DNA from 4 places in the Clostridium sp. M62/1 genome. Region 1 is predicted to be linked to each of the others. Evidence: riboswitches for the same ligand, from Rfam matches in the RefSeq annotation. Region 1 holds a riboswitch; each other region holds the start of a gene.
The links. Region 1 has a riboswitch for FMN ahead of LK436_RS17875 (ECF transporter S component). Riboswitches for the same ligand answer to the same signal wherever they lie in the genome.
Positions count from the first base shown of each region.

Region 2: it holds a riboswitch for FMN, as region 1 does, so the genes downstream of both, LK436_RS10625 (4Fe-4S binding protein) here and LK436_RS17875 (ECF transporter S component) in region 1, are expected to answer to the same signal.
Region 3: it holds a riboswitch for FMN, as region 1 does, so the genes downstream of both, ribD (bifunctional diaminohydroxyphosphoribosylaminopyrimidine deaminase/5-amino-6-(5-phosphoribosylamino)uracil reductase RibD) here and LK436_RS17875 (ECF transporter S component) in region 1, are expected to answer to the same signal.
Region 4: it holds a riboswitch for FMN, as region 1 does, so the genes downstream of both, LK436_RS06420 (ECF transporter S component) here and LK436_RS17875 (ECF transporter S component) in region 1, are expected to answer to the same signal.

Region 1 is NZ_CP085988.1:3,845,593-3,853,274, reverse strand. Features, by position in the region: gene LK436_RS17880 (V-type ATP synthase subunit D) at 1-529, shown strand, start outside; FMN riboswitch at 797-932, shown strand; gene LK436_RS17875 (ECF transporter S component) at 1,192-1,761, shown strand; gene LK436_RS17870 (CD3324 family protein) at 1,954-2,217, shown strand; gene LK436_RS17865 (hypothetical protein) at 2,535-3,242, shown strand; gene LK436_RS17860 (LacI family DNA-binding transcriptional regulator) at 3,262-4,320, opposite strand; gene LK436_RS17855 (PTS transporter subunit IIBC) at 4,729-7,041, shown strand; gene LK436_RS17850 (endonuclease/exonuclease/phosphatase family protein) at 7,154-7,682, shown strand, end outside.
Region 2 is NZ_CP085988.1:2,271,572-2,279,253, reverse strand. Features, by position in the region: gene LK436_RS10635 (NlpC/P60 family protein) at 209-2,206, opposite strand; gene LK436_RS10630 (pyridoxamine 5'-phosphate oxidase family protein) at 2,506-2,907, shown strand; FMN riboswitch at 2,920-3,039, shown strand; gene LK436_RS10625 (4Fe-4S binding protein) at 3,439-4,068, shown strand; gene LK436_RS10620 (protein-ADP-ribose hydrolase) at 4,065-4,847, shown strand; gene LK436_RS10615 (SIR2 family NAD-dependent protein deacylase) at 4,822-5,673, shown strand; gene LK436_RS10610 (AAA family ATPase) at 5,822-6,472, opposite strand; gene LK436_RS10605 (RluA family pseudouridine synthase) at 6,666-7,583, opposite strand.
Region 3 is NZ_CP085988.1:360,163-367,844, forward strand. Features, by position in the region: gene LK436_RS01950 (hypothetical protein) at 53-262, opposite strand; gene LK436_RS01955 (replication initiation factor domain-containing protein) at 1,047-2,261, opposite strand; gene ribE (6,7-dimethyl-8-ribityllumazine synthase) at 2,670-3,137, opposite strand; gene LK436_RS01965 (bifunctional 3,4-dihydroxy-2-butanone-4-phosphate synthase/GTP cyclohydrolase II) at 3,138-4,343, opposite strand; gene ribE (riboflavin synthase) at 4,363-4,998, opposite strand; gene ribD (bifunctional diaminohydroxyphosphoribosylaminopyrimidine deaminase/5-amino-6-(5-phosphoribosylamino)uracil reductase RibD) at 4,983-6,083, opposite strand; FMN riboswitch at 6,220-6,334, opposite strand; gene LK436_RS01980 (helix-turn-helix transcriptional regulator) at 6,444-6,719, opposite strand; gene LK436_RS01985 (DUF3847 domain-containing protein) at 7,245-7,541, opposite strand; gene LK436_RS01990 (DeoR family transcriptional regulator) at 7,534-7,682, opposite strand, start outside.
Region 4 is NZ_CP085988.1:1,290,807-1,298,488, reverse strand. Features, by position in the region: gene LK436_RS06445 (polyprenyl synthetase family protein) at 1-336, opposite strand, end outside; gene xseB (exodeoxyribonuclease VII small subunit) at 326-748, opposite strand; gene xseA (exodeoxyribonuclease VII large subunit) at 748-1,974, opposite strand; gene nusB (transcription antitermination factor NusB) at 2,020-2,463, opposite strand; gene LK436_RS06425 (D-alanyl-D-alanine carboxypeptidase family protein) at 2,837-4,423, shown strand; FMN riboswitch at 4,821-4,969, shown strand; gene LK436_RS06420 (ECF transporter S component) at 5,190-5,894, shown strand; gene LK436_RS06415 (pyridoxamine 5'-phosphate oxidase family protein) at 5,968-6,507, shown strand; gene LK436_RS18360 (OadG-related small transporter subunit) at 6,669-6,788, opposite strand; gene LK436_RS06410 (sodium ion-translocating decarboxylase subunit beta) at 6,801-7,682, opposite strand, start outside.

The DNA.
Region 1 (7,682 bases):
GGTCAGGGAAAATATGGCTCTCAGACAGAAAGTGGAGGACGGAATACGGAGCGCGAATTTAAACTTTGTCATTGCCAGGGCGGGAATGAGCGAACAGGCCCTGAACACCGCTCTGATGGCGCCGAAGCAGGAGGTGTATCTGGAAGCCGGGAAAAAGAATATCATGAGCGTGGACATACCCGTGTTTGAGTACAAGACCAGGACGGCCAGCGAACATGATATTTATCCCTACGGCTTCGCCTTTACGTCCAGCGATCTGGACGGAGCTGTAAAGTCTCTGCAGGACGTGCTGCCGGAGATGCTGAAGCTTGCACAGACCGAGAAAGCCTGCCAGCTTATGGCGGCGGAGATTGAAAAAACCAGACGAAGGGTAAATGCCCTGGAACATGTCATCATCCCGGAAACCCAGAGGAATATCAAATATATTACCATGAAGCTGGATGAGAATGAGAGGAGTACCCAGATCCGGCTCATGAAGGTGAAGGATATGATGCTGGAGGAGGCACATCATTATAAAGATAGGGCATAAAAGTAGGGCATAAAAGTAGGCCATAAAAGCAAAAACTCAGAAACCGAGGGAACGGTTTCTGAGTTTTTCTTTTATGGCGGGGGGAGGAGTGTCGGGCGGGGGAGGGAGTGTAAGCGAGGGGGCTTTTGTGGAGGGGAAGGGAGTGTCAGGCGGAGGAGGGTGTAAGCGAGAATTTCTTTGATGGAGGGAATGGAAGGGGAGGGCAGATGGGGGAATGGTGATTAATATTTGACACGGCTTCTGATACGTGCTACTATGTAGTAGAAAAATCTGTTTCAGGGCGAGGTGAAATTCCTCACTGGCGGTGATGAGCTTTGGCTTCGAGTCCGCGAGCTTTCCTTTGGAGGGCAGAATGGGTGGGAACCCCATACCAACGGTACAGTCCGGATGAAAGAAACAAAAATACGGTTATGTATTTTTCTGGTCTTGAAATTTATTTTCAGGACCTTTTTGTTTCCTGTCAGATTCTTTTCTATATTCACAGCATTCAGGGCCGACGGCCCGGCAGGTCTGTTTTTGTGAAGGATAACCTGTGTGAAGGTGCTTCAGGGTGTCAGCAGAGAGCAGATATGAGGTATCAGGAGACGCCCGGGAGGAAAACGGAGAGTCAATCACAGAAACGGAAACTGCAGGCATACTTTTCTATCAGGAGGAATTTGAAGATGAACAAAACGATGACCCGCTATTCTCAGACAGGCAGGGATCAGACTCTGCGCCTTGTAAAGATGGGCTCCCTTGTGGCAGTTTCCATTGTGCTTGTGTACCTTATCCATTTTCCGCTGTTTCCGGCGGTTGCGTTTCTGGAGTACGATCCGGCTGATATTCCGATTTTAATAGGAACCTTTACCTTTGGACCGGCTGCGGGCCTTGCGCTCACCCTTGTGACCTCGGTGATCCAGGGCGTCACAGTCAGCGCAGGAAGCGGACTCTACGGGATTCTTATGCACCTGATCGCTACGGGAACACTTGTCGTGGCGGCTGGAACCATCTATCACAGGAAAAAGACAAAAACCTTTGCCGTGATCGGGCTGGCGGCGGGCACAGCGGCCATGGCTGCTGTCATGGTAGGGGCAAACCTGATTATCACACCTCTGTTTATGGGTGTGACCAGGGAAGTGGTATGGGATCTGATGGCCTTTATCATAGGCTTTAATGTTATCAAGGCGGGAATCAACGGCCTTGTCACCTTTATCCTGTACAAGCGGATCTCCAATTTCCTGAAACGGAATTAAATGCGTTCCAAGCAGAGAACGGAGGATGACAGCAGAACAGGTGAATGACGGAAGGAAGGGGTGGAGATGAAACTCAACGAGGCATGGCTCCATGCAAAGCCGGCAGGCTGCGACGCTTGCATGGAGATATAATAGTCGCAGAATGAGATGCCGGCTTTGCCTCCTGGCGATTATTTCAAGGAGGAAGCCTGCATGAAGTATATCAATGCGAGAGTGCTTCTGCCAGAACCGTTAGTCAGGGAGCTGCAGAGATATATCCAGGAAGGATATATCTACGTTCCAACCGATCAGACACAGCAAAAGCGGTGGGGAGAAGTATCCGGGTACCGGCAGGAACTGCAGCAGCGAAACAGCCGTATCACAGCGGAGTACCGAAATGGGGTCTCTGCGGAGGAACTGGCTGAAAAATACTGTCTGTCTGTACATGCCATACGAAAAATCATTTATCAGAAATAACCGGCAGGGGCCTCGATGACGGGCCCCTGTCTTTTTGATCTGTTGCAAAGATTTAAAGATTTTGTCCCTTTCAAAAGACACGGCGCCTCTCAAAAATAAGGGCACTCCCCGAGTACACACATACCCGGCCGCAGGAGAGCTTGACGGCTCCGGCGGCCCCGCGCCGGCAAGCCTCCCACCGGCGGGGAAGGTATGAGAACGGGCTTCCTCATTTGGGGACTTTTGATCTGGTACAGTTTCATTCTGTAAAGTCCCGTGTCTTGTTCTGCGCATGCAGACAGAGTATGATAAAAAGAAAAACAGTGAGGAGGAAGGATATGTGTACCAGATTTGTCTATCGGGGAGATGAGGTGATCACCGGGTTTAATTTTGATATAGATCCCGCTGTCTGGGATTATCAGATAATGGAGGAAGAGGACAGATTCTATATTGGAATTCTGCGCCCTGACGGAGCGCGGCATGCCTATCACGGTGTTCACCGAAACGGCAATGCCGGAACACTGCTGTATGTCCATGGAAATCCCGCAGGGACCTATGAGGACAGGGAAGGCTGTGTGACAGTGGCAGATCTGACGGAGCAGTTTATCCGGGCACAGATCACATTCGACGAGGCCTGTTCCATCGCCGGGACAAAGAAGATTGTCTATGCACCGGACGCGACTATGCAGGCCGTGCTGTCCGACAAAGGAGGGCGCACGCTGGTGATTGAGCCTGGAATCGGCTGCAGGGAAGATACGGGGAGGTATTCTCTCATGACAAATTATTCCCTGCTCTCCCCGGAAAGTACTCGCCCTTTCCTGGTTCCGGGTGATGACCGATACGAAAGAGCTGGGAGGATTCTGAGTCAATACGGAAATACCTTTGGGGTATCAGACGCATTTTCTCTCCTCCATGCCGTCCGGCAGGAGGGACCCTGGGCTACCAGAGTTTCTTTCGTTTTCTCCGCCAGGGAGCAGGCCGTCTGCTATGTGGAGAATAATCATTTTGAGCAGGTCAGAACCTTCAGGTTTCCGGCGGCCGGATAAAAAAGGACCGGGATGCATATTACAGCAGACTCGCTTCATCACCATGTGCACCTGTACAGGGGAGCGGTCTGCAGCTCTCCCTCTCTGCCATGTGGTGGGGCACGATGGTTTTAGTGGCCAGCAGGTTCGGGTTTTCAATGTGACTGATCATCTGTGCGGCGGCTTCGGTGCCCAGCTGCAGGGAGTGGACGTCAACAGAGGTAAGCTGAGGTCTTGTCAGCTTTGCAAAGATGGAGTTATTGAAGGAGACGACGGAAAGCTCCTCCGGGATCTGAATCCCGATATCCGTGCAGAGGCGTTCCAGCCAGGTGGCCAGAATATCGTCGCTGACGATGATGCCGGTAGGCCGCTCAGGACTTTTTAAAAGGGCCTCAAGCTGACAGCGCCCGGCCTCGGAGGAGATGGAGGCTTCGATAAAGTATTCCTGCCGCACTGGCAGCCCGTTTTCTGTCAGCGCCAGCATACAGCCGGCCTTTCTGTCGCCCACAAAGAGCTGGGAGTGATCGCCGGACAGGTAGGCGATGCGCCTGTGCCCCAGAGAGATCAGATACTGGGCAGCCTCCCTGCCGGCCAGGACATTGTCGTTGTCCACATAGATAGTCTGATTGGCATTTCTGAAAGCCTTTCCCACCAGCACATAGAGAAGCCCCTCGTCGAACAGATAGCTGATAATCGGATCCTTCTCCCTGGAGTAGAGGACAATAAAGCCCTCCGCCATGCCGTTTTTCGCCATGGTTTTGACGGCTTTCAGGATCTCCTCCTCGTCCTTTCCGGTGATCACAGTATTGATATACTGCTTTTGATTGCACAAAAGGCTGATGCCCCGGATGACCTCCAGGAAAAACGAGTTTTCATAAGTCTCACGCTCAGACGGCGGGAGGATGATCCCGATGGTTCTGGAGTTCTGGGAGGCCAGACTGCTGGCCTGAAAATTTGGCTCATAGCCCAGGATATCCATGGCCTTTCTCACCTTTTCCTTTGTCTGGCGGCTGATGGACGGATGATCCTTGCAGGTTCTGGACACAGTGGAGGGAGATACGCCGGCAAGTGCGGCTACGTCTTTTATGGTAACTGGCATGAATAAACCTCCTTTGCGCTGCTTTGCTGTTTTGGCAGTTCCCCAAACGTCTGTTTAAAGAGGGGGAAAACAGCTCAGATGCTTTTTTATCTAGTTTAAATGTGGCGGGAGAGAATGTCAAACTGTTTTGCAAATTTTGCGCAATCGTTTGCAAAAGTATGCGTAATTTTGCACAAAAAGGCAGATGGTTATTTGTAAAAAAGGGAGAAAGAGAAAAAAATATGACGAAAGTATTGATTTTGCATGATAGCGGATTTATATTTAATGCAAACGATTGCACTAAATAATGCAAACATAGCGGGCGAGAGCAGACTGACAGGAAGGCACAGGAGAAGGCCGAAAAGGAAAAGCGGCTGTAAATAATCGGTTTGCATCAGGCCTGCCGGTAAAAACAGGAGGAGAGTATATATGAAAGAGCAGACAGCAGGAGGATGTACGGGAATTATCCTGAAGGCTCCCGTCACCGGAACAGCAGTTCCCATCGAGCAGGTCCCGGATCCGGTATTTTCCCAGAAGATTATCGGGGAGGGAGCAGCCATTGAGCCCACAGACGGGCGGATTGTGAGCCCGGTAGACGGGGAGGTGGTGTCGGTGGCGCCCACACTCCACGCCTATGGTTTCAGGACAGAGGAAGGCGTAGAGGTGCTGGTTCACTTCGGATTGGAGACAGTGGGGCTGAAGGGCGAGTGCTTCCAGGCGTACGTGAAGCCGGGAGATAAGGTGAAGGCAGGAGAGCTGGTGGCAGAGGCCGATCTGAAGGCGCTGTCGGAGAAAAAGATCAATGCAGTCACCCCTGTTCTGGTCTGCGGCGGGCTGGGAGGGCGCAGCATGAATATCTTCCACGGGCCGGTAAAGGCAGGAGAGACAGAGCTGATTGCCATTTTTGACGACTGCCTGGAGGGCGCAGAGCAGAGTGATGCAGCGGGCGCAGGCAGCACCGATTCACCGGCTGTGGGCAGGGCAGAGTCAGTGGAGATAGGAAGCACGAAGGCAGAGGAGACGACTGCCCCGGAGAGCAGGCCAGAGCCTGGCAGCAGGAAAGAGACGAAAAAAGCTCAGAAAAAGCGTTTCCCCATTAACTTTGATTTCCTCCAGAAGCTGGGCAAGGTGCTGATGACGGTTATTGCCGTCATGCCGGCGGCAGGGCTGATGATAAGCCTTGGAAAGCTGGTGCAGATGGCAGGCGGCGATATGGGAGCTGTCATGACAATCGGAAGCACCATGGAAAACATCGGATGGGCGGTAATCAACAATCTGCATATCCTGTTTGCAGCTGCCATCGGCGGCTCCTGGGCGAAGGAGAAGGCAGGCGGCGCCTTTGCTGCCCTCATTGCGTTTATTCTGATCAACATGATTACGGGCTCTGTTTTTGGGGTGACTGCAGAGATGCTGGAAACGGAAGGCGCTGTGACCCACACTCTGTTCGGGCGTGAGATCGCAGTGGACGGATATTTCACCTCTGTGCTGGGCGCACCTGCCCTGAATATGGGCGTGTTTGTGGGCATCATTGCAGGATTTGCAGGAGGAACCATTTACAACCGGTATTACAATTACAGGAAGCTGCCGGACGCGCTGGCCTTCTTTAACGGAAAGCGCTTCGTACCTCTGGTGGTAATCGCCTGGTCCGTGATTATCTCTCTGGTGCTGGCGGTTGTGTGGCCGGTTGTTCAGACGGGAATTAACGCTTTCGGCGTCTGGATTGCCAACTCTTCTTCCACCTCGCCGGTGCTGGCTCCGTTTATCTACGGAACCCTGGAGCGTCTGCTCATCCCCTTCGGACTGCACCACATGCTGACGATTCCGATGAACTACACCTCCTTTGGAGGAACCTACACGATCCTCACAGGAGCCAACGCAGGCTCCCAGGTATTCGGACAGGATCCGCTCTGGCTGGCCTGGGTAACGGATCTGATTAACCTGAAGGGAGCCGGTGACATGGCCGGCTACCAGGAACTGCTGACAACGGTTACACCTGCCCGCTTTAAGGTAGGACAGATGATAGGAGCTACCGGACTGATTCTGGGCATTGCCCTGGCCATGTACAGAAGAGTAGAGCCGGAGCGCAGAAAGAGCTACCGCTCCATGTTCTTTTCAACCGGTCTGGCCGTTTTCCTGACAGGAGTTACAGAACCTCTTGAATTTATGTTCATGTTCTGCGCCCTTCCGCTGTATGTGGTGTATGCGGTGCTTCAGGGATGTGCCTTTGCCATGGCGGGAATCATCAACCTGAGACTCCATTCCTTCGGAAATCTGGAATTGTTCACAAGACTGCCCATGTCGGTACAGGCAGGGCTTACAGGGGATATTATCAACTTTGTCATCTGTGTGGCGGCGTTCTTTGTGATCGGCTATGCAGTGGCCTACTTCATGATAGGAAAATTTCATTTTGCAACGCCGGGCCGTCTTGGAAACTATACGGATGAGAATGCCGGGGAGGATGAGGGAGAGTCCAAAGCTGCCTTCACAGGAAATGGGGCAGCAGGAGGAGACAGTCAGGCAGAGCGGATTATAGCGCTTCTCGGAGGCAGAGAGAACATTTCCCTGGTGGATGCCTGTATGACAAGACTGAGGGTTACGGTGAAGGACATGGACAAGGTGGCATCCCTGCCGGCCTGGAAGGCAGAGGGAGCTATGGGGCTGATCAAGAAGGATGGAGGCATTCAGGCAGTATATGGGCCCAAGGCAGATGTGCTGAAATCAGATATTAACGATATCCTGTAGCGCCCGGCAAGCTGTGACAGAAAAGAACGCAGGAAGGCAGGCCCTGACAGGGGCTTTCAAAGAGCCGTATGCCGTTTAAAATTTTGAAAAACAGAAGGAGGCAGAAAGAGGGATGAAGCTTTTAACTCTCAACACACACAGCCTGGAAGAGAGGGACTATGAGAAAAAGCTGAAGATTTTTACAGAGGAAATCCTGAAGGAAAAACCTGACGTGATCGCTCTCCAGGAAGTCAATCAGCCTCTGGACGGGGAGGAGGCTGACGGGGAGGTGCTGAAAAAAAGCGGCTTCATCCCCTGCCCGTCAGAGCCTCCTTCCTGTGCTGTCCCTGTCCGGCTGGGGAACCACGGACTTCGCGCGGCTCAGCTTCTGCGCCGGTCGGGCTTTCCTGTTTTCTGGACGTGGACTTCAGCCAAAGTAGGATATGGAAAGTACGATGAGGGGATGGCTCTTATGAGCCGCAGACCCATTGCAGAGGTGTCTCAGCTGTTTCTGACAGACGGAAGAGATTATAATAACTGGAAAACCAGAAAGGCTCTGGCGATTACTTTAAATATAGGGAAAGGGGAGGAACCTGTCAGCTTTGTCACGGCCCACATGGGATGGTGGAAGGATGAGGAGGAGCCCTTCTCCAGACAGTGGG
Region 2 (7,682 bases), 1.6 Mb from region 1:
TTCATGTGCTGCTGTGCTATGCAGGTCCAGCCGGGTGAACTGATGGCGATATACTGAATCATTGATAATCTATAAAAATCCCCTGTAGCCATGCCCCAGGGGAAAAGTTTTTTTATCCGATTTCCTTCAGCATCAGGTTCCGGCCTTCCAGAACGGTTTGGACAAAAGCAACAGGTTCATCTTTTTGCTCTATTTCAAACCATTATCCCTATTCCACTAAACTCCGGTAATCAGTCCATTCCCTGTTCGTATGACTTACTGTCACGTTATTGGTATTTCCGGCGCTCTCGTGGATACATATCATATCCCCCGTCGCCTCATCCCATCCCAGAAACATAACAACATGGGCATCATCTCCTGATATAACTGCAATATCTCCCGGCTTCAGCTCCTCCTTTGTGACTGCTCTTCCGCTCTCGGCCAGACTGCTGGTGCCTGCACTTGTAATCGGGGAGCCCAGAACCGACCAGTAAACCCAGTTGATCCATCCGGAACAGTCGAGGCCTTTTAAGGTGCGCCCCATTGTGTCCGGAGATGTCAGCGAAAAGAAGTTGTTTCCGCCAAATCCAGGGCAGGCCGGTTTTCCTCCATAGTAATATGGAACCTTTCCCACGGAATCCAGCGCAAAAGCTATCAGGGACTTTCTCTCCGCCGACAGCTCATCAGGCAGGAGGCTCATATACGTTTCATATTCCTGTCTCGTAAGCGTCTTTCCAAAGGACACTGCCGGGCGGGTAAAGCCGAACTGTGCCTCCCAATCCTGGTCAGCCAGGGCACACGCCGCCTTCATGGTATCGTCATTCCACCCCGGCCAAATCAGAGTCTCTGCCATGGCAGAATAAACGGCATCTTCCGGGCTCTCCTCCTCTGCAGCTTCTGTCTCCTGTATGCCCTGAGCCAGCAAAAAAAGATTGTTCTTTTCGTCAAGGCCGTTGATACGGACAGTTACTGTGACGTCCACATGTCCCGGGCACCCTGAAAAGTTCTCTCCGTCTCCCGTCTCCTGTCCCGCCGAAGCCTGCTGTGCCATTTCCTGGCTGATGTCAGGTATCTGCTGACGATTTATCTTTTCTCCCTCTGCATTACCTGTCTTCTCGCTGTATTTGGTTTTTACTGAAACTCCTGTACCTTGGCTGTTCTCATTTTTTACCGAAACATCCCCATTTTGGCTGTTCTCGCTTTTTACTGAAGTATCCATATTTTGGCTGTTTCCATTTTTTACTGCATTTCCTGCAGCTTCGCTGTCTGCTTCATTGTCTGTATTTTCTTTGCTTACAGTTTCTCCGCTCTGTTCTCTGCTGTCTGTACTTGCCGTATGGTTCTCTACCGCCTTCGCCGCCCCTTCGTCTGTCTGAGCTTTTGGATCGGAAGCCGGCCCGGAGGGCATCTGCACTGCCTGCCCTTCAGCTGAAATCTCTGCAGCTTTTTCCTGATTCAGAGTTTCATTTTCTGGAAGCACCTCTCTCTTAGGCACACTTTCTGTTTCCCCGCTCTCCTCCTCTTCACAGCCGCCGCAGTAATAGACAGAGCCTACAGAAATATCATACTGGTGAGAAAGCTCCCACAATTTAAAGGCATAGTCTTCTGTTGCTTCATAGTCATCCCAGGAGTGGTAATAGGCATAAACACTGGCTAAGGACAAAATTTCCTGTGAGTTGGTATAGCTTTCATCTGCCTGGGCATCTCCGTCTAAAAACTGCAGATGGATGCTCGTCCTGTATGGAAGCCGGTTCAAATCATGGTAAATTCTGTACATCCACTCCTGTTCCTTCTCATTCAGCTTTTCAAAAAGCTTTCCGCCCAGAGACTGAAGGTGATGGGACGGATTGAGCAGGCAGAGCCCTCTCTGTATCTCCTGAAACATCAGATTCTCCATCCCCGCTGCATTCCCTGGCTGTGAAAAGAGATATGCCAGATTCAGACTGAGGGCAGACGGGGTGTATCCGGCTCCCATATTCGACGGCTGAAGGTGTTCCAGAAACTCCTGACAGTACCAGGCAGCCTTCTTTAGAACACCCGTTTCTTTGGCACCTGTGTCTGTGAACACTTTCGTATTCCTTCCATCTATTCTGAGGCCGGCTTCAGCACCTGCCTTTCTCACCACAGCCTCCTCTTTTAAATTTTTTTTCTCATCCTCTCCGCCTTCATTTTCCTCAAAAGCGGCAAGTCCGCTGATGTCCGTATATTGTGAAATTTTAACTGGCAAAATCGAGGCCGCCGCCAGGGTAGCGGCAGCTGCTATGTATGTTCTGAGCTGATTGGTCATATCTGTATTTCGGCGTTTCGCCTGTCTCCCATCTGTAAAACTTAACTGAAAATAACCTGTACTAATAACATATCACGAACGCTCTTTCCATATCAATCACAAATCACAAAATTTTTGAATCAGAACGTCAGGCTTTCATGGTTACAAACAGGTAACTATGCCACAATATTGTGCGTACTTCACAGTCCGCACAAAGGAGATTACAATAAGCTCATAAGAAAACACAGGAGGTATTCATCATGAACGAAGTTGTTAAATTTTTACAGGAAAATCCCGTACAGTATCTGGCTACCGTAGGCCGTGACGGAAAGGCCAAGTGCCGCCCCTTCATGTTTGCCGGTGAGCTGGATGGCAGGCTGTGGTTCTGCACCAACAGCACCAAGGAAGTCTACAAGGATATGCAGGCCAATCCCAATATTGAGATTTCTGTTTCCAGTCCGGCTTATGCGTGGATCCGTCTGAACGGCGAGGCCGTTTTCGAGAACAACATGGCCGCCAAAGAGATGTGCATCCGGAACCCCATTGTCAAGGGACAGTATGGTGAGGCGGCCAACCCGATCTTCGAGGTGCTCTACCTGAAGAACGCTCACGCTGTGATTGCCGACTTCTCCGGCAATCCGCCTAAGGAGTATGACCTGTAAGAAGAGCTTTCCAACTATCTTCGGGGCAAGGTGGAATCCCTGACCGGCAGTGATAGTCTGCGAACTGCATCAGCAGCCGAAACGGTGAAATCCCGTTGCCGACGGTAATAGTCCGGATGAGAGAAGATATGACAGGAGCAGCCCCGCAGGAATCAAACCTTGTGGGGATTGTTCCTAATCTAAATCATATCTCAATAGGAGAATCATGAAAACGATTGCCGCGCAAAAAAGAACGTCGATTCAGAATGTGCGTATGCTCGCAGTGAGTGCCGTGCTCTCTGCTATTTCTTTTGTGTCTGCCTTTTTTGAATTTTATTCTGCTTCCCGTATTTGAAGCATTCATGCCGTTGGACCAGCTGATTGCTTCTTTTGGCCAGTTTATTCCCTTCATCAGGACGAAACTCGATGTTGTGCTGTTCAGCGCGTTTCCGTTCAGTTTACTGAAAGGAATCGGTATCAGCCTTGCCACCATACCGCTTTATAAACGGCTTGCCCCGATATTAAAGGGCAGACAGAAATAGGAGATTCATCATGCAGACAAGAAATTATCTGAAATATATCGCGGAAGAAATCCATTCTTCCGCATTTGCCACTGTGGACAGCCAGGGGCGGCCCGTCACCTGCGCCATCGACATCATGGACTATGATGAAAGCGGCCTCTATTTTCTGACCGCAAAAGGGAAGAACTTTTATGACCGCTTGAAAGCCAATGAAAATATCGCCTTTACTGCCATGAAGGGAGAAGATACCCTTTCCTGCGTGGCCGTATCAGTGCAGGGCAAGGCAAAAGAAATCGGCCCGGATAAATTGCCTGACTTGTTCCGTAAAAATCTGTACATGGAGAAAATCTATCCAGATATACCCTCCCGCAGCGCTCTCACTGTGTTCAAAATCTACGAGGGGGCTGGCGAATGGTTCGACCTTTCTAAACGGCCCATAGACCGGGCCAGTTTTTCTTTCGGGGGCGCACAGGCAAAGGAAACTGGCTACTTTGTGACAGATAAATGTATCGGCTGCAAACTGTGCTACTCGAAATGTCCGCAGAAATGCATTGATATTACACAAAAGCCCGTCGCGATTGAACAGGAACACTGCCTGCACTGCGGGAACTGCTTTGAAATTTGTCCCGCAGGGGCAGTCGAAAGGAGGCAGTCCCCATGACACAGCCAATTACCCAGGGACAGCGGCTTGACTTCCTTATCCGCTGCTTGCTGAACGAAAACGAGGAATATAAAAATAGAGAGATTCCTGCCGGACAGCCGGATAAGCGTCGCCTTTTGCGAAGCCTGATGAATGTGCGGCCGCCTGTACCAGCCAGTGAAGAATTTTTGAAAGTGCAGGACGCCTATCTGCAGGAACGGCTTGCAGAGCGGGGCGTTACAGAACCGGAGAATCTAACGCCGATACAGCCGGGAATATATCTCTGGCAGGGCGATATCACCACCCTTGCCGCTGACGCCATTGTAAATGCGGCGAACAGCCGGATACTGGGCTGTTTTGTTCCCTGTCACGGCTGCATTGACAACGCTATTCACACTTACGCAGGCATACAGCTCCGTATGGAGTGTGCCCGCATTATGGCTGGACAGAGGAAAGAAGAAGCCACAGGCAAGGCAAAAATCACGAAAGCCTACAATCTGCCTTGCCGCTATGTGCTGCACACCGTGGGGCCCATCATCTACGGAACCGTCACAAAGACAGACTGTGAACTGCTGGCAGGCTGCTATCGCTCTTGTTTAAAATTAGCGGCAGCTTACGGTTTGAAGAGCGTGGCATTTTGCTGTATATCCACTGGCGAATTTCATTTTCCAAATGAACTGGCGGCAGAGATTGCCATACAGACAGTCAGGACATGGCAGCAGCAGAATTCAAACAGAATCGAGGTGATCTTCAATGTTTTCAAAGACAGCGACTATGAAATCTACAAACGTCTGTTATGATAAAATATCGCGGCTGAAACACCAACTGGATACTGCAGATGCAGTTATCATCGGCGCCGGTGCTGGACTTTCCGCTTCAGCTGGCTTTACTTATACAGGAGAACGCTTTGAAAAATATTTTGGGGACTTCATTCAAAAGTATGGTTTCCGCGATATGTATTCCGGCGGCTTCTATCCCTTTGAAACTTTAGAGGAACACTGGGCATACTGGAGCCGGTATATCTACATCAACCGCTATCTGGACGCGCCAAAACCTGTATACGGCGATCTTCTGAGGCTGGTGCGGGACAAGGACTATTTCGTGCTGACTACCAATGTAGACCACTGTTTCCAGAAGGCCGGATTTGATAAGCACAGGCTGTTCTACATACAGGGCGATTATGGCCTTTGGCAGTGTTCCAGACCCTGCAGCCAGAAGACCTACGACAACGAAGCCGTTGTCAAAAGGATGCTGACCGAACAAAAGGACATGAAAGTGCCCGGTGAATTAGTGCCCCACTGCCCCGTATGCGGAGCGCCTATGTCTATGAATCTGCGGGCAGATATGACTTTTGTCGAAGATGAAGGCTGGCACAGGGCCGCTCAGCGCTATGAAGATTTTCTTCGCCGCCATGAAAGAATGCATATTCTCTATTTGGAATTGGGCGTAGGCGGCAACACGCCGTCTATCATCAAATATCCTTTTTGGAGGATGACCTGTCAGAATCCAAAGGCCGCCTATGCCTGTGTAAATCTTTCAGAAGCCTACTGCCCGAAAGAGATTCAGAGACAGGCTATTTGTATTGAAGGCGATATAGGCAGAACTTTGAATGCGCTCCATTCCTAAAACGGCCAAGCCAGCCCATACTTTTTATCGTACACAGCAAAGAGCCGCAGGCTGAAAATCATTGAAACAATTGAAACAATGCTCAGCCTGCGGCTCTTCTTAACGGCGGTTATAAAGCTGTTTTATTTAGCTATTTTATTTAGCTGTTTTATTTCTCTGACGGTTTATTTTTCCGATACTCCATCTTTGTCTCTGCAAATGCCTTAATAATCTTCACTGCCCCTTCATAGCCAACGGCACTGCTGTTGATGCACAGATCATAGCTCTTGCAGTCTCCCCAGCGCTTGCTGGAATAGTAATTGTAATAGCTGGAACGCCTTTTATCCGTCTTAATCATAATTTCTTTTGCCTTTGAGCGCTCTATATTGTGCCGCTCCATCAGATGGCGGATTTTATCTTCCTCATTTCCGCAGATAAACACAGAAACCATTCCCGGATAGTCGGCAAGCGCATAGTCAGCACAGCGGCCCACGATCACGCAGGATTCTTCCTCGGCCAGCTTCTTAATCGCATCGAACTGTGCCAGAAAAACCTTCTGATTTAAAGGCATATCAAGATAACCGCCTCCCGAATATCCGACGGAATAGGAATCCATAATCAGAGAATAGAGAAAGCTGTTTGTAGGCTTTTCATCGTGTGATTTAAAAAGCTCTTCGCAGAGTCCGCTGTGCTTTGCCGCAAGTGTCAGCAGCTCCTTGTCATAGCACTTAACACCCAGATCATTGGCCAGCAGCTGGCCGATATGGCGGCCCGCACTTCCGCTTTCACGTCCTATTGTAATCACAAGATTATGTTTCATAATAACACACTCCCCTCTGCCCGACTACTATAATTATGCTATCTATACTGATAGTATAACGCAAATTTTCCGAAAAGTCATCTATTTTTTTGCATATAAAAAATATTTATGTGCTATTAGACAAATTTTCATAAATTGTGCACATAAAAGCTCTGTCGGAACCAGAAGGAAGATTAGATTTCTCTGACTGAGCTTATCCAATTTTTCTAAGCTTATCTAAAAGCTCGGAAAAATATTCCGGAAGAGGGGCTGAAAATTCCATATAATTTCCGGTTCTCGGATGGACAATGCCGAGCACTCCTGCATGGAGTGTCTGACCCTGCAGCTTAAAAGGGATCTTGGACGGGCCGTAGACGCTGTCCCCTAAGAGCGGATGGCCGATGCTTGCCATATGGACGCGGATCTGGTGTGTCCTCCCCGTTTCAAGCTGACATTCCACGTAGGTAAACTGGCGGAACCGTTCCAGCACCCGGTAGTGGGTGACAGCCTCTTTTCCGTTTTTCCGGTTAATACTCATTTTTTTCCGATCCACCGGATGCCGTCCTATGGGGGCGTCTACCGTCCCCTCGTCCTCCTGGATTACCCCGTGGACAATGGCAAAATATTTTCTGGTGATGGAGTGCACCTTGAGCTGCTCTGCTATTGCATTGTGGGCAAAATCATTCTTGCACACAATCAGAACACCTGTCGTGTCCATATCAATCCGATGGACGATACCTGGCCTCAAGACGCCGTTGATCCCGGAAAGCCCGTCCCGGCAGTGGTACATCAGCCCGTTTACCAGAGTCTGGCTGTAGTGGCCCGCAGCCGGATGGACGACCATTCCCTTGGGCTTATTGACCAGGATAATGTCTGAATCCTCATAGATAATGTCAAGGGGGATATCCTCCGCCTTAATTTCCGGCTCTGCCGCCTCCGGCACCTCAAATTCAATCTTCTCTCCGGCAGACAGTTTATAGCTGTTTTTGACCGTCCGTTTGTCCACCTCCACAAGCTCTGATTTCAGCAGCTTCTGCAGATATGACCGGGACAGCCCGTCACAGGCTTCTGACAGAAATTTATCAATTCTCACTCCCTGAGCCTCAGCCGGCACCACATAGCTCTGTCTCAAGCTGTTTTCCTCCTCTCAGAGGCAGCGGCCTGTATGCTGTCTTCTGCAGCCTGCCCTGCACAGACTTTTGCTGCGGCCTCTTTCTCATAGTTTTTTTCC
Region 3 (7,682 bases), 410 kb from region 1:
ATAACACGGGTACTTTTTGTCATTCAATCTATTTCTTACAACTGCACCGATTTTATGCGATTGTCTGCTTTGCTTTTTCCAACATGACATCAGTTAGAAGTTCTTCCATTGTCTTTCCCTTTTCGGAGAAATGCTCTTTTACAACAATCTTTGTCTTTCCTCTGTTGCCAATGCCACACTTGTTATTTTTCTTTTGAATTGTTTTTACAGCATTATCAATAACACATACCCCCTTTCTGTAAAATCTTTCTAAGCAATTCAACGGCTTTTGTCATAGCCCACAGGACTTCCACCTCTGCATAGTTCTTATGTAGCCGTACCCATTGCGTGCGACGCTTTTAACGCTCAAGCTGTGGCTGTACGGGAGTATCATTATCTGACAGCACAGGTCATGGCGATAAAAGAGGACAAATCTTTTACAAGAACACAGATAGGTTGTCGCTCACTTTTGCAGGAGAAAGGTCATGGCGTATCTGTTTCAACGGCTCGCTGTCTGTCAAAGGTATTGAATTGCTTTATTCAGTTGTCAAAGAGCGATTGAAAGAAGAAAATCATCTTTCCTATATATCGCGTTGGAAAAGAGTAAAAGCGTAACCAATATTCAAAACTTTTTTCTTTTCTTGTACCATATAGGGAAAGAAATTGTCATTCTGCTAAGTTGATGATGAAAAGATTTCTTTTCACACCCTAACTACCTATGCAATACCGTTACTGCCAACTATGAAATGAAAGATTTTGTTTGCTCCATATAGGGAACGACAACTACCAAATGTTAAGTTGAGAATGAAAATATTTTCTTCTTTTCACATCAACACTCAACTGCTAATACCTGTTTGAATACAAATTGAAGATACTTTGTCTTCTTTCACATAACACTGTCCACTCATCTTGAATTTCCGACATTTTTTCAAAACTTTTCTTCTTTCACTCCATATAGGGAATGGAAACCTTGATTTGATGACCTATTTTCAAAAAAAGTTAGATTTCCTTTTCTCGTACCATATCTGTACACAAGTTGATGTTTTGTTGCAGATATTTTGAAGAAATTAAAAAATACCGTCATTCTCTTGTGGGACAGCGGTATCTATGCGTTCTTCTATGGTTGATTTTTCTAATTGTAATAAGTGTTTATGCTTATCTTTGAGTTCTGCCTGCTCAATCATATCTTTCAGTATCGTTGTATGATTTTCTCTGTCTAATGCTTGTACCATTTTTATGGTTGGTGCAACCTGTCTTTGTAACCAATGTAATGCCTTTTGTAAAGTATAAGGTTCTGGTTTAGTCGTTAATCGTATCGGCTCTCTATTTTCCCCTATAAACCATGCCCAATCATCATTTGTTTTCCATTGACTTTTCGGTTTATCATCTTCTCTATCAACAAAGCGGACATAATGATTGATGATAGAAAAAGCGGTGCGTTCAGCGTCCCGATAGGTCAGTAAATCTACAACCGCATAATAGGCTCGTTCATTCTTCATGCGTATTTCAAAACGGTTCTTGATTTCTGTATCTTCAACTTCTATGCCATTTTTGACATACTGCTCGTAATTTTTCTGATAGGCACACATATATAACTCACTACTGGTTGAACCGAGATATAAGGTTTCTCCTGTATTCTTTGGTAAATCGCTACCACATTTTTCCGTACCGCTGTAATCTTTCTGCATACGAAAGTAGGAGATACATTCGCCAGCCTTGTATTTTTCCTTTAACTTTGGAATATCTAATATTCCTGCTTTATCATTGATTGCCAAGTCAAGTCGTTTCATCTTACCACCTGCCGTTAAACAATCCAGCATAAAGTCATACCATGAGCGTTCCTGTGCCAATAGATAACTTTCCATTTGCCGACACCCTCTGCCTTTTAGTTCTAATAAAACACCTAAATGCTCTTGCATGGAACACATGATGTTGATGTCGCCTAAAACATATTTGCTTTCATATCCGTATTTTCCAAAATCTTCATAAAGCATATAATCGGCTTTTAGTTGTAATACTTCACGAATAATCTTTAATGCGTCTGTCGTAGGAAAGCGGACACGGAAGTAATCAATCAACAGAAATAGTGGTTCTTGCGGATTGAAACGCTCAATCTGTTTTTCTATCGTTTGTTTTAGTTCAGCAGAGGGAACAACAGTCCCATTCTCTATCTGGTTAAAATATGTACGACTGATACCACAGGCAACAGCAAGTTTTCTTTGTGTTACTCCATATTCTTCACGCTTTTGTCTTAATTCTTCTATAAAGTTTTTATCATTCATTCTTCAATTCCTCCAATCAAAAAAGGCAACTACCATATTTGATAATTGCCTATACTTAAATTTCCGCAAAAGAAAAGACAATCAATTTCTCGTTTGAAATCAACTGTCTTTCCTATGTCTTATTCAATTTTTATGTATTAAATGAGTGCTTTTTAGTTAACACCCTATTAAAAGCGATTTTACCTTGTAAATACAGCGTTTTCCGCTTAGTAGTGTATATTGTTTCTTGTTTTTTGTGCCCCCCTTGTTAGATAACGGGGGCTTACTGTTCGCTCGCAAGCTCGCTCAACTGCCGGAGTGAACCAGCCACTAAAAACGGTGGAAAAATCTAAGAGATTTTCCCACCGCCGTGTCTGGATCACTCCGCCTATTATGCTTTTTCGCTTTACCTTTTAATCCCCAATCATATTATACCTCTAATGCACGAATTAGATTTACCATTTCAATAGCTCCCTGTGCACATTCAGAGCCTTTATTTCCTGCTTTGCTACCAGCTCGTTCTATCGCCTGTTCAATCGTATCTGTCGTAAGAACACCAAACATAACTGGTGTTTCGGTATTTAAACTGATTTGAGCAATTCCTTTTGATACCTCACTACACACATAATCATAATGGCTTGTACTACCTCGAATAACTGCTCCCAAACAAATAATCGCATCATATTTTTTACTTTTTGCCATTTTAGACGCTATCAAAGGTATTTCAAATGCTCCCGGAACCCAAGCTACCTCTATGTCCTTTTCACCAACATTTTCTCTTTTCAAATTATCTAATGCACCTGCTAATAGCTTAGAAGTTATAAACTCATTAAATCTTGCTACAACAATACCGATTTTTATATTTTCTGCTACTAAATTTCCTTCAAAAGTGTTCATTTATTTTTCCTCCATATTCAAAATGTGTCCCATTCGGTCTTTCTTTGTCTTTAGATAAAAACTATCATAAGGATTTGCTTCTATTTCAATCGGTACTCTGCTTGAAATTTTCATTCCATAATCTTCTAACTGATAAACTTTATCAGGATTATTTGTAAGTAAATGCAATGATTTTATTCCCAAATCTCTTAAAATCTGTGCACCGATATAATATTCTCTTAAATCGCCTTGAAATCCTAATGCAAGGTTGGCGTCAAGTGTATCCATACCGTTATCCTGTAAATGATAGGCTTTTAGTTTATTGACAAGCCCGATACCTCGTCCCTCTTGTCGCATATAAAGCAATACACCAGAACCATTTTCTGCAATCATTTTCATTGCTTTATCTAACTGCTGTCCACAATCACAGCGTAAAGAGCCAAAGGCATCTCCTGTTAAGCACTCTGAGTGGACACGACATAGCACATCGTTTCCATTATTCAAATCTCCCATAACCAATGCAACATGATGTTCTCCATTCAATTTATTGATATAACAATGTGCTTTGAAATTCCCATATTTTGTAGGCATTTCTACAACCGAAACACATTCTACAAGCAAATCATATACTTTTCTGTATTCCTGTAATTCTTTAATTGTGAGGGTAGGTATATGGTGTGTTTGAGAAAACTGAATTAAATCAGGTGTTCTCATCATTTTCCCGTTTTCATTCATAATTTCGCAACATAAGCCACATTCTTTTAAGCCAGCCAACCTCAATAGGTCAACCGTTGCTTCTGTATGTCCATTTCTTTCCAAAGCACCTCCGTTCTTTGCAATCAGAGGAAACATGTGCCCCGGTCTACGAAAGTCAAAGGGATTTACATTCTCAGTCACACACATACGAGCCGTTAATCCTCTTTCTTCGGCAGAAATACCTGTTGTAGTATCCTTATAATCAATAGAAACTGTAAAGGCAGTTTCATGGTTATCTGTATTATCTTCAACCATAGGGGAAAGCATGAGCCTGTTAGCCAGACTTTCACTCATAGGCATACAGATTAAGCCTTTTGCATAAGTCGCCATAAAATTAACATTTTCTGTTGTCGCAAATTGTGCCGAACAAATTAAATCCCCCTCATTTTCTCTCTCTTTATCGTCCATAACCAAAACAAGTTTTCCCTCTTGTAACGCCTGCAATGCCTCTTTTATTTTTTGATATTTCATAATTCCTTTATCCTTTCTGCTAAAATCCGTATCGGCATAACAACTCTTTCGACAACTCTGTTTCATTGCTGTTGTCTATGAGTTTCTGCACATATTTCCCTAATATATCATTTTCAAGGTTTACCATATCCCCGACTTGTTTATTCTTGAGAATTGTTTGCTCCAAAGTATGAGGGATAACGGATACCGAAAAATCTGCTTTCGATACTTTTGCGACAGTAAGACTAATACCGTCAATAGCAATCGAACCTTTTTCAACAATTAGATTTAAGATTTCTCTTTGCGTATTGATTTGATACCACACCGCATTTTTGTCTCTACGCACAGACGATATTCTGCCTGTCCCATCAATATGCCCCGTAACAATGTGACCGCCCAACCTGCCATTCATAGGCATAGCTCTTTCTAAATTCACAAGGCTTCCATGTCTTAACAGGCTAAGAGCCGTTCTGTTCCATGTTTCATTCATCACATCAACTGTAAAAGATTGTCGAGTGAAACAAGTAACTGTAAGGCAGATACCATTGACTGCTATGCTGTCGCCTAAATGTATATCCTCTAATATTTTTGAAGCTTTAATGGATAGTTTACAGTTACAAGTATCTTTCTGTATTCTTTCTACTTTACCGATTTCTTCTATTATTCCTGTAAACATGGATAAATCACTTCGCTTTCTATGAAATAATCATTTCCCACTTGAGAAAAAGCATATGGTTTAAGCATAATGGCGTCATTAGGAAAAGCAACACCTTGACCACTTACAGGGCTTTTTGCACTCCCACCAAATATTTTAGGTGCTATATAAATTTGCACCTCATCAACAATCTGTTGCTCAAGAGCACTCCAATTCATTGCACTTCCACCCTCTAAAAGTAGACTGTCTATCTGCATATTTCCTAAACATTGCATTAAATTCATTAAGTCAATATGATTACCTTTTTTCTTCGTATAAATAATTTCACAACCACATTTTCTGTAAAGAGCAATCTTACTTTCATCAATAGAAGAAGTAGCGATATATGTTTTAATGTCATTCGCTGTTTTGATAATTTTTGATGTAATGGGTGTTCTTAAATCTGTATCACATACGATACGAATAGGATTTTCCCCGTTTTCTAATCGGCATGTCAGTAAAGGGTCATCTTGAATAACGGTATTCACTCCTACCATGATCGCAGTAACCTTATGCCTGAATTGATGTACTTGTTTTCTCGCTTTTTCGCCACTTATCCATTTTGATTGATTTGTATAAGTTGCTATTTTCCCGTCCATTGTCATTGCATATTTCATAAAAACATAAGGAATATGCCTTGTAACATATTTTCTAAAAACTTTGATTAACTGTTGACACTCCATTTCTAAAATTCCTATCACAACTTGAATGTTGTTTTCCTCAAGTACCTTTACACCTTTTCCAGACACAATAGGATTACAGTCTAAAGTTCCGACGACTACTCTTGTAATGCCACTTTTAATAATTGCTTCTGTGCAAGGTGGTGTCTTACCATAGTGACAGCATGGTTCAAGTGTTACATAAAGTGTTGCTCCTACAGGTGACTCCCTACAATTTTTTAATGCATTTCTCTCTGCATGCAATCCACCAAAGATTTCATGGTATCCCTGTCCTATAATTCGATTATCTTTTACAATTACTGCCCCAACCATAGGATTAGGATTGACATAGCCAGCACCTTTTTTTGCCAGTTTTATTGCTAATTTCATGTATTCTGTATCGCTCATTTTTACACCTCCAAAAAAATACATGCCTTGAATAAAATCTATCCAAGACATGCAAAAGAGGATTTATGCGATTAAAGAAAATGCTCTGAAACAATATAAAATCATTCCAGAGCACGCAAAAAAAGCATAAACTTACTTTCATCTTCTTTCATCCAGACTATACTGTCGGCTTTGGAATTTCACCAAATCATGCCTTTCGGCTCGTGGGCTATACCACCGGTAGGGAATTACACCCTGCCCTGAAGATAGTTATTCAATTACGGACAATTATAATATCTGATATTATATCTGTCAATAAAAAGTTTTTTTCTCGTTTATCCAAATACAATAATTTGCAAGCAGGTAAACACAGGTTATTTCTTAATATCCTTTTGTTTGGGAAACTCCATTTTCCCATTTTGAAACAGCCTGCCTGCTAACACCAATCGTTTCAGCAACAAATTCCTGCGTCATTTTGCACTGTGTTCTGTGTACTTTGAGTGCTTCACCCAACGATTTCCTCACTACGGATTTTTCCTGCCGTACATCTTTTGAATGGATATATTTGAGTAATGCACGAACAATAAGGGTAAGCAAACCAACAAAGATACATAAGAAAATTATTCCAACGATTATCATAAATACGGTTACTTTCATTTGACCACCTCCTAATGTTGCTGTTGGCTTCATTTCTCTGTACGGATATATTTAAGCAATGCACGAATAACAAGGATAAGCAAGCCGACAAAGATACATGAGAAAACTATTCCGACTACAATCATAATGATGTTTACTAACATTTGGATGACCTCCTTTCTTTGTTGGCTTTATTCTATCTGAATTACCGTGTTGCTACCACCAACTATCAAGCAATTATCAGTTGCATATCGGTTGCACAATGATAGCGTTCTGTTTTTTGACCTTATTATACTAAATTACCGTAGATAAGGATAGCTCGACTGATAAAACTTGCTGGACGGGAACAGCTTGCAGCGCAAGGTGTTTCCGGGCGGCAAGTCCACAAAAGGGTAGCTGGCGACAGCCAGCGCAGGGGAAGCGTAGCGTCCCCTGTATGATTTGGAGCAGACCATGACTGCGGAAAATCACAGCCCTCCGGCGAGGAGCCTTCGGAGAACGCAATGCACCAACCTTTGGGTGGTGTATAATTGCGCCCTTAGTAAACTAAGGGGGTTCCGGCATCTCCCGTTCCAGCAGTTTTTTCAATAGTTCCTGCGTGTCCTGTCTGTGAAAAATGAGTTTCAACAACAGCATGACATCATCATCTGTCAGGCGTTCCGGTTCTTGCAGAAAACTTTCCAGCATACCGCCACGTGTACAGAGCCGGTGCGTTCGTTCTTTTCGGGTAAGCTGCTTCAGCTGATGCTGCAATGCCTTTTCATCATTGATGGCTTTCCGCAGTTTCTTTTCGCTTTTTTCCAACTCCCGATTGAGTTTTTCCAGCTTTGATGTATCAGGCAAGGGCAGCGTCCTCCTTTCCCGGTATCAGCACATAAATCCTGTTTGGTTCTCCAATGCCCTGACGCACCCGCATGATAAGTCCGGCAGTTTCCAGTTCATTCAGAGAACGCTTGACCGTCATGGAGCTGCGGGACAGGACTG
Region 4 (7,682 bases), 1.3 Mb from region 1:
AAGAACTGCCATGTCGTATCCGTATGCCACCCAGGTGGTTTTCTTGCCCCTGCGGTACTCGTCATTGTCCATACAGGGCAGATCATCGTGGATCAGGGACGAGGTGTGAATCATCTCGATGGCTGCCATAAAGGGCTCCACCTCTTTTCCCTGCCCTCCGAAAAGCCGGTAGACCTCCCTCATCAGCAGAGGGCGCAGCCGCTTCCCGCCTGCCCTCACGCTGTAATTCATGGCCTCGAAAATCGTTTTCTGATGTCCCGTTTCCTGGGGAAGGTAGGAGAAAACAATCTCCTCTGTCTCCCTTGTATACTGTAAAAGCTGTTCCTTAAGCTCCATATTCTCCTCCCGTATCATTGACCGCCACAATCTGTTTTTCCACCCGGTCAATTTTTCCTGCGCAGGCCTTCACAAGCTTCATTCCCTCCTCGTAGTACCGGAAGGAATCCTCCAGAGAGCTGCTGCCGTCCTCCAGCTTCCTGATCATGAGATCCAGCTCCTCAAACAGCTCCTCAATGGAGCGGGGATCCTCGGACGAGCCGCCGGCGCCTGCCTCTTTCTCCTGTCCCCGGGAATTTTCCTGCCCGTCGCTTCCGGTCTTCCTGGTTCTCTTCCTGGCCGCCGTCTTTTTCTTCTCCGGTACAGACTGAGTCTCTGCCTCCATGCCGGCCTGCATGCCGGCCTTCTCCTGGGGCTTATCAAAAATCCAGCCGTACTCGCTGTCCTGCGCTCTTTCTTCTCTGTCTTCCATTAACTCTCCTCCTGGACTTCCAGTTTCTCATAAAGCTCTGTCTGCTCCGCTCTGGCCTCAATCTGCCCGTCCGCCAGACGGATGCTCAGGCGGTCGCCGGGCCTTACAGAGGCGGCATGGTCCACCCTGCGCCCCTCCTCATCGGTGATAAAGCCAAAGCCACGGCTCAGTTTCTCCAGGGGAGACTGTCCGTGGAGTCTTCCGCTCATGAGAGCCAGCCTGTGCCTGCAGTCTGACAGCCGCCTTTCCATCAGACGCTTCAGTTCATCCTCCGCCGACACAAGGCGCTGCCGTTTTTCATTGATCTGGCGCTGAGGATCGTGGAGACGAAGCTTCAGGCGGTACTGCTCCGTCTGATAGCGCACGCCGTCTATCTTCCTCTTAAGCCCTCTTGCAAGAAGCTCCTTTGCTCCCCGAAGCTGCGCCTCAAACTGGCCAAAGTCAAACACTGCCAGCTCAGCCGCTGCCGAGGGAGTGGGCGCCCTCAAATCGGCCACGTAATCAGCTATGGTCACATCCGTCTCGTGTCCCACAGCAGAAATCACAGGGGTACTGCAGCGGAAGATAGCCCGCGCCACAATCTCCTCATTAAAGGCCCACAGATCCTCGATGGAACCGCCTCCGCGGCCTGCAATGATCACGTCAAGCCCCATCCTGTCAAGGACCTCAATCCCCCTTGCAATGCTCTCTGCCGCTCCCTCTCCCTGCACCCTGGCCGGGTACAGCACAAGCTGCACATAGGGGTTTCTCCTTGAGGAGATGTTGATAATATCCCGGATGGCCGCCCCGGTGCTGGCTGTCACCACCCCAACCGTCCTGGCAAATTTCGGGATCGGCCTCTTGTACTCGGGGGCGAACATCCCCATCTCCTCCAGCTCATTTCTGAGCTTTTCAAACCGCCGGAACAGATCCCCTGCCCCGTCCAGGGCAATCTGGGATGCATAGAGCTGATATCGGCCGTCTCTCTCATAGACTTCCACGCTTCCCTTCACCACCACCTGCTGCCCGTCCCTCAGCTCAAAGTCCAGTCCGCCTCTGCGGCTCGCAAACATGACGGCCTGGATTGCCGCCAGCCCGTCTTTCAGCGTAAAATAGATATGGCCCGAGGTGTGGTACTTGCAGTTAGACACCTCTCCCTTAATGGAAATGCGGCTCAGGGCAAAGTCCTGAGCAAACATGTTTTTAATGTAGGCGTTTACCTGGGAAACTGAATAGACACCTGCCACCTGCGCTCCCTCCGTCGTTTCAAAAGCTCTCTGCCCAGCTGCCGCCTATACCAGCTTTGCCAGAATTCCGTTTACAAAGGCCGGAGACTCGTCGCCGCCGAACTTCTTTGCCAGCTCTACGGCCTCGTTGATGGCCACCTTGTCCGGCACCTCCTCGTCATAACGGATCTCAAACAGGGCCAGACGCAGAATCGTAAGCTCTACCTTTCCCATGCGCCTGGTAGTCCAGCCCTCGGCCGTCTCATTGATCGCGGTATCCAGCTCTGTAAGCTTTTCCAGAACCTTTTCTACCTTGTTTTTCACATAGCCGCTGTCGTAAACGTCCAGCTCCGGGCAGTGAATCAGTTCATAGACGCCGTCAGAGGTGTAATCGTCCTCCCTTGGTTCTGTAAAATACTGCTCTATCTGCTCCTTTGTCTCCCCCTCCGGGTAAAAATCAGCGCAGAACAGCAGCTTAAAGCAGTGCTCACGCAGTTCTCTTCTGGTCATAAAATGTATCCTCCTGATTTCTTCTGTCTTGGTCAGCCATTCACAGTCGACTATTACTCTAATTTATCATTATAACTGAATGAGAGAAATTCTACAATACTTACATGAAACATTAAACAAAACAATGCATAAAACATTTCTGTTCCATCCCCTGAATTGCTGTTCCTAAAACTTTTCTTCTTTCGGTTTACAGGTGAAAAGTTTCACGTTATACTTAATAAGATAGAAATAGGATAGAAATTTTGCCTGTAAGCACATGTCTGACTCGGCGGCAGCGCCGTACTCAGCCGGCAGGCAAAATATTTGCATTACTTTTTGTATTACATGATGATCATATTTGAAATTATATTTCATACAACGGAGGAATTTGAAAATGAATTTAAGACGGATCCTCAGGCCGGGCCTGGCCCTGCTGCTCTCTCTGCAGCTTATGCTGTCATCTTCCCTCACAGCTCTGGCCGCTCCTGAATGGCCAAGCGATACAGGAATTATGGCTGACATCGGAATTGTGATTGACGCTGATTCCGGGGCAGTGCTGTTTGGTCAGGGCATCCATAACCAGTCGCCGCCGGCCAGTATCGCAAAGCTTCTGACAGCACTGGTAGTGGTAGAAAACAGCAGTCTTGACGATATGGTCACCTTCTCCCATGACGCCGTGTACAATGTGGAGTCGGGAAGCGGAAACAAGAAAAATATCGAGGAGGGCGATGTCCTGTCCGTGCGCGACTGTCTCTATCTGCTGCTTCTGCAGTCCAGCAACCAGGCAGCCAACGCTCTGGCCGAACATGTGGCTGGAAGCCGAGATGCCTTTGTGGAGATGATGAATGAAAAGGTCAGTGAACTGGGCTGCGTGGACGACACCCACTTTGCAAATCCTTCCGGCCTTAACGATGACACCCAGCACGTTTCTGCCTATGACATGGCACTGATCGCAAAGGCAGCCTTTGACAACCAGCAGGTTTATGAAATTGCCAGCACAAAGTCCTACAAGCTGCCTGCTACCATCAACAACCCAAACGGCGTCACCTGCACCAATGAGCACCGGCTGATCATCACGGAGGACGAGACAAGCGAGCTTTACTATCCGGCCGCCAAGGCGGGAAAGACGGGCTACACCTCCCTGGCCGGGAACACCCTTGTCACCTGTGCAGAAGAGGACGGCAGATGTCTGATCTCTGTCATCCTGAAGGGCCAGCCGTCCCCCAACTATTTCCTGGACGGAAAGAACCTGCTTCAGTTCGGATTTGAACGGTTTCAGAACCTTTCCGTGCCGGACAATGAAACCCGGTACGTCACAGGGGAGGAGTCCGTGGCTGTAAACGGAACCGAATACAGCCCGTCTGATCTGGAAATCGAGGCAGGAACTGTCATCACTATCCCAAAGGACGCTTCCTTCCAGGATGCCGCCCTGGAGCTTGTGACTGTTCTTCCTGACAGCCATCCCGACCGCGCTGTCGCCCTTCTCCAGTACACCTACAACGACCGAAAAATCGGACAGGCCTACCTGCTTTTAAAAGAAAGTGCAGTGCCTGCTTCCAGTGAGAGCACAGGAACCGGCGAAGCAGAATCCTCTTCCCCTGATTCCGGCAGCTCTGAGGCTCCCGGCGAATCCGGCGCGGGCTTCTCTCTCCCCGCCCCAACCCTTCCGGCTGTCGCAGTTTCTCTTCTCGTTCTGGCAGCGGCTCTGATCGGAGCCTACACTGTATACTCGAGAAAGAAAGAGGCCGAGGACTTGAGACGCCGCCGTGAACGCCGTATGCAGAGGCTCCGGGAGGAAAACTACACGGAGGAAGAGTTCTTCCAGCTGCTCAATGAGAGAAAGCGCCTGGCCTCCGAACACGGGCAGAGCCTTTCATCTGCCGGCCGTTCCGGCCGCAGGAAGAAAAAAGCTTCCTCTGAGAAACACATCGAAGATGTCAGCAAAGACTTTGACTCTGAGGAAGAGCAGGGACCTTTATAAGAGGTGTGCCTTCCTCTGCCTCAGAGATTCCCTGTCAGTGAGGATGCCTTCTTCTGCAGAAGGCATCCTCTTTTGTCTCTCCGTTCCCACGTTCCGAAAGCTCTGCAGCTCCGACTCTTCCCTTCCTGTTTCCTGCATCCGCCTCCCCCAGCCGCTGAGCAGCCGTTTCAATGAATTTCTGTACAGGGAAATAGTTATAAAATTAGTAACAGTTCAGCCATATATCTTCTTGCCCGCTTAAAGCGGACAAGAAGCGTCTGGCGTCGGAATCTTCGCATGGCTGAACTGTAACTAAAATATTTGAAATTTTGAAATTTTCTCTTTACATTTTCCCTTTCAGGGTATATACTTCAAACTATAGATGACGTCGAAAGACACATTGATACAATTCCATATCTGAAGTCTTTGTGGCAGGGTGGAAGTCCCTACCGATGGTTACAGTCCATGACCTGACGGCGTAAAGCGCGTAAAACGCGTATAAGGCCTGATGCTGATCTGGTGAAATTCCAGAACCGACGGTTACAGTCCGGATGAGAAAAGACGTTTTCTGTAACTCTACCTGAAGACCGTTGTGTTTTCAGGCTTTTTTGCTGTATGGCGGCTTTTTCAGGCTGCACGGCAAAAGCCTGCGGGCAGAAGCACAGAAGGATGCCCGGTAAGGCGAAACAGACCGTGATAAACCCCTGCAGAACACAGGACTGTCACGGCAGCGCACAGGGCGGACTTTTCCCTCTGTGTTATCATCAAATTTCAGGAGGACAGAAAAATGAACCAGAAACTGAACACAAAACAGCTGACACTCTGCGGACTTATGGGGGGACTCTCGGCAGCCCTGATGTTTTTTCGATTTCCCCTGCCGTTTATGCCGCCGTTCATGGACTTTGACTTTTCCGGCCTGGTGGAGATCATCGGCGGATTTACCATGGGGCCCTTCGCCGCTCTGGCAATTATTACCCTGAAAATTATCCTGAAAATACTCTGGCAGGGCAGCTCCTCTGCCTGGACCGGAGAACTTCAAAACTTTATGTTAAGCTGCGCTTACGTGCTTCCGGCTGTCTTCATCTACAGCACCCGCAAGACAAAGCTGAGGGCAGTCATCGGCATGTCTGCCGGGACCGTCATCTGTGCGGTGACTGCCGTATTTACAAATCTCTATATCATTATCCCCTTTTATACCTCCTTTATGGGGATTGGGATGGATGATATTCTGTCCATGTGCCGGGCAGTCAACCCTCTTCTCTCCACAGAATTATCTCTGGCTCTCCTGGGGATCATCCCCTTCAACCTCATAAAAAACGGAGTGCTGTCCGTTCTGGCCTTTGCCGTCTACAAGAAGATAAGCCGCCATATCAAACAGTTTGTCTCCTGCCAGGGCGGGCAGAGCCAGCCCTCCCGACAGCCGGCAGCTGTCAGGATCAAAAATTCGGATGAAGGCAGCCAGAAGGGCAGCACGGAACATCCGAACAGCTAGGACTCAGACAGCCTGAGTCAGGTCTCTTTAAAACAGCGCAGATGACAGACTTAACAGGAAAGGAAACCGAATTATGAAATTCAGCAGAGAAAAAAATCTCACCTTTGAGCAGGCCACGGCCCTGATGTTTGAACAGCTGGGTCAGTGGAAAATCATGGCTCTGGCCTCCAGCGTAAACGACTATGTGATGGTGCGCAATGTGAGCTGCCTTTTTTACGACAAAAAAATCTACTTTAAGACGGACAAAAATTTCCGGAAGACGAAACAGCTTTTTGAAAATCCCCGGGTGGCCATGTGCTGGAGCGGCGTCCAGGTGGAGGGGACTGCCAGAAACCTGGGACTTGTGACACAGGAGCCAGGAAGGCGTTTTGAGAAAGGCTACAGGAAATATCTCTGGAAAAGCTATAACGCCTACAGCCATGAGGATACTGAAATTCTGATTGAGGTGACGCCGAAATTCGTGGAAATCTGGGATACCAGCGGCGAGGATGAGTACGCCTATCAGATTTTTATTGATTTTGAGAAGCAGAGTGTGTCAGTAAAGCCCTATGATGTAGAAAGGCAGGAGCCTGGAAAGACAGGAGCTCCGAAGGGCAGGAACTCCGAAGGATAGAAACTACGAAGAACAGGAACTCCAAAGCACAGAAGCAGAAGGAAGAACGGCAGAAAATGAAGAAAGGGGAGCTTTAGTCCGCCTGAGCAGAACTAGAGCTCCCCTTTTTAGCCTTAAGGCATAACGCCCTGGGCCTTTTTCACTGTTGTCAGTGTTTTCAGTTATTTTTTATTCATCTTTCCCATCAGCATTACAACCAGGGTAATCAGGATAACGACTACGAAAATACCGCTCATTCCCTGCGCCATAATTTCCAGGGCGATTATAAGATTGTCCATCATAATTTTTTCCTCCTACAGGAACTGTGTCACCAGCTTGATAACAAGGCCGCCTGCGATTACGGATGCGATCTGGCCGGATACGTTAGCACCTACAGCATGCATCAGGATGATGTTGCCCTTCTCTTCCTCCTGAGCCATCTTCTGAACAACTCGAGAAGACATTGGGAACGCGGAAATTCCGGCACCGCCGATCATCGGGTTAATCTTCTCCTTGCGGAACAGGTTGATAATCTTCGCAAAGACAACACCGCCGATTGTATCGAATATGAATGCCACAAGACCGATGCACATGATCAGAACTGTGTCAATACGGACGAAAGCATCAGCTCTCATGCTGAAAGAGATTGTGATACCTAACAGCAGTGTAATCAGGTTTGCAAGCTCATTCTGTGCTGTGTCGGACATGGACTGCAGCACACCGCACTCGCGGATCAGGTTTCCGAACATCAGGAAGCCTACCAGGGCAACAGATGCCGGAGAAATCAGACCTACAATAATTGTAACGATAATCGGGAAGGCAATCTTTGTAGTTTTAGAAACTGCCTTCGGGCTGTATGTCATATGGATGCGGCGCTCCTTCTTGGTCGTCACAAGGCGGATAGCAAATGGCTGGATAATCGGAACCAGAGCCATATAGGAATAAGCCGCTACCGCAATCGCTCCCACATAGTCAGAATGAAGCACCTGAGATACGAGAATGGATGTAGGACCGTCGGCTGCACCGATGATACCGATGGATGCCGCATCCTTCAGGTCGAATCCCAGCAGAGTTGCTACAATAATAGCAAAGAAAATACCGAACTGTGCCGCTGCACCGAACAGGAACATGATCGGCTGTGAAAGCAGAGGCCCAAAGTCAATCATGGCGCCAATACCGATGAATAAGAGGATTGG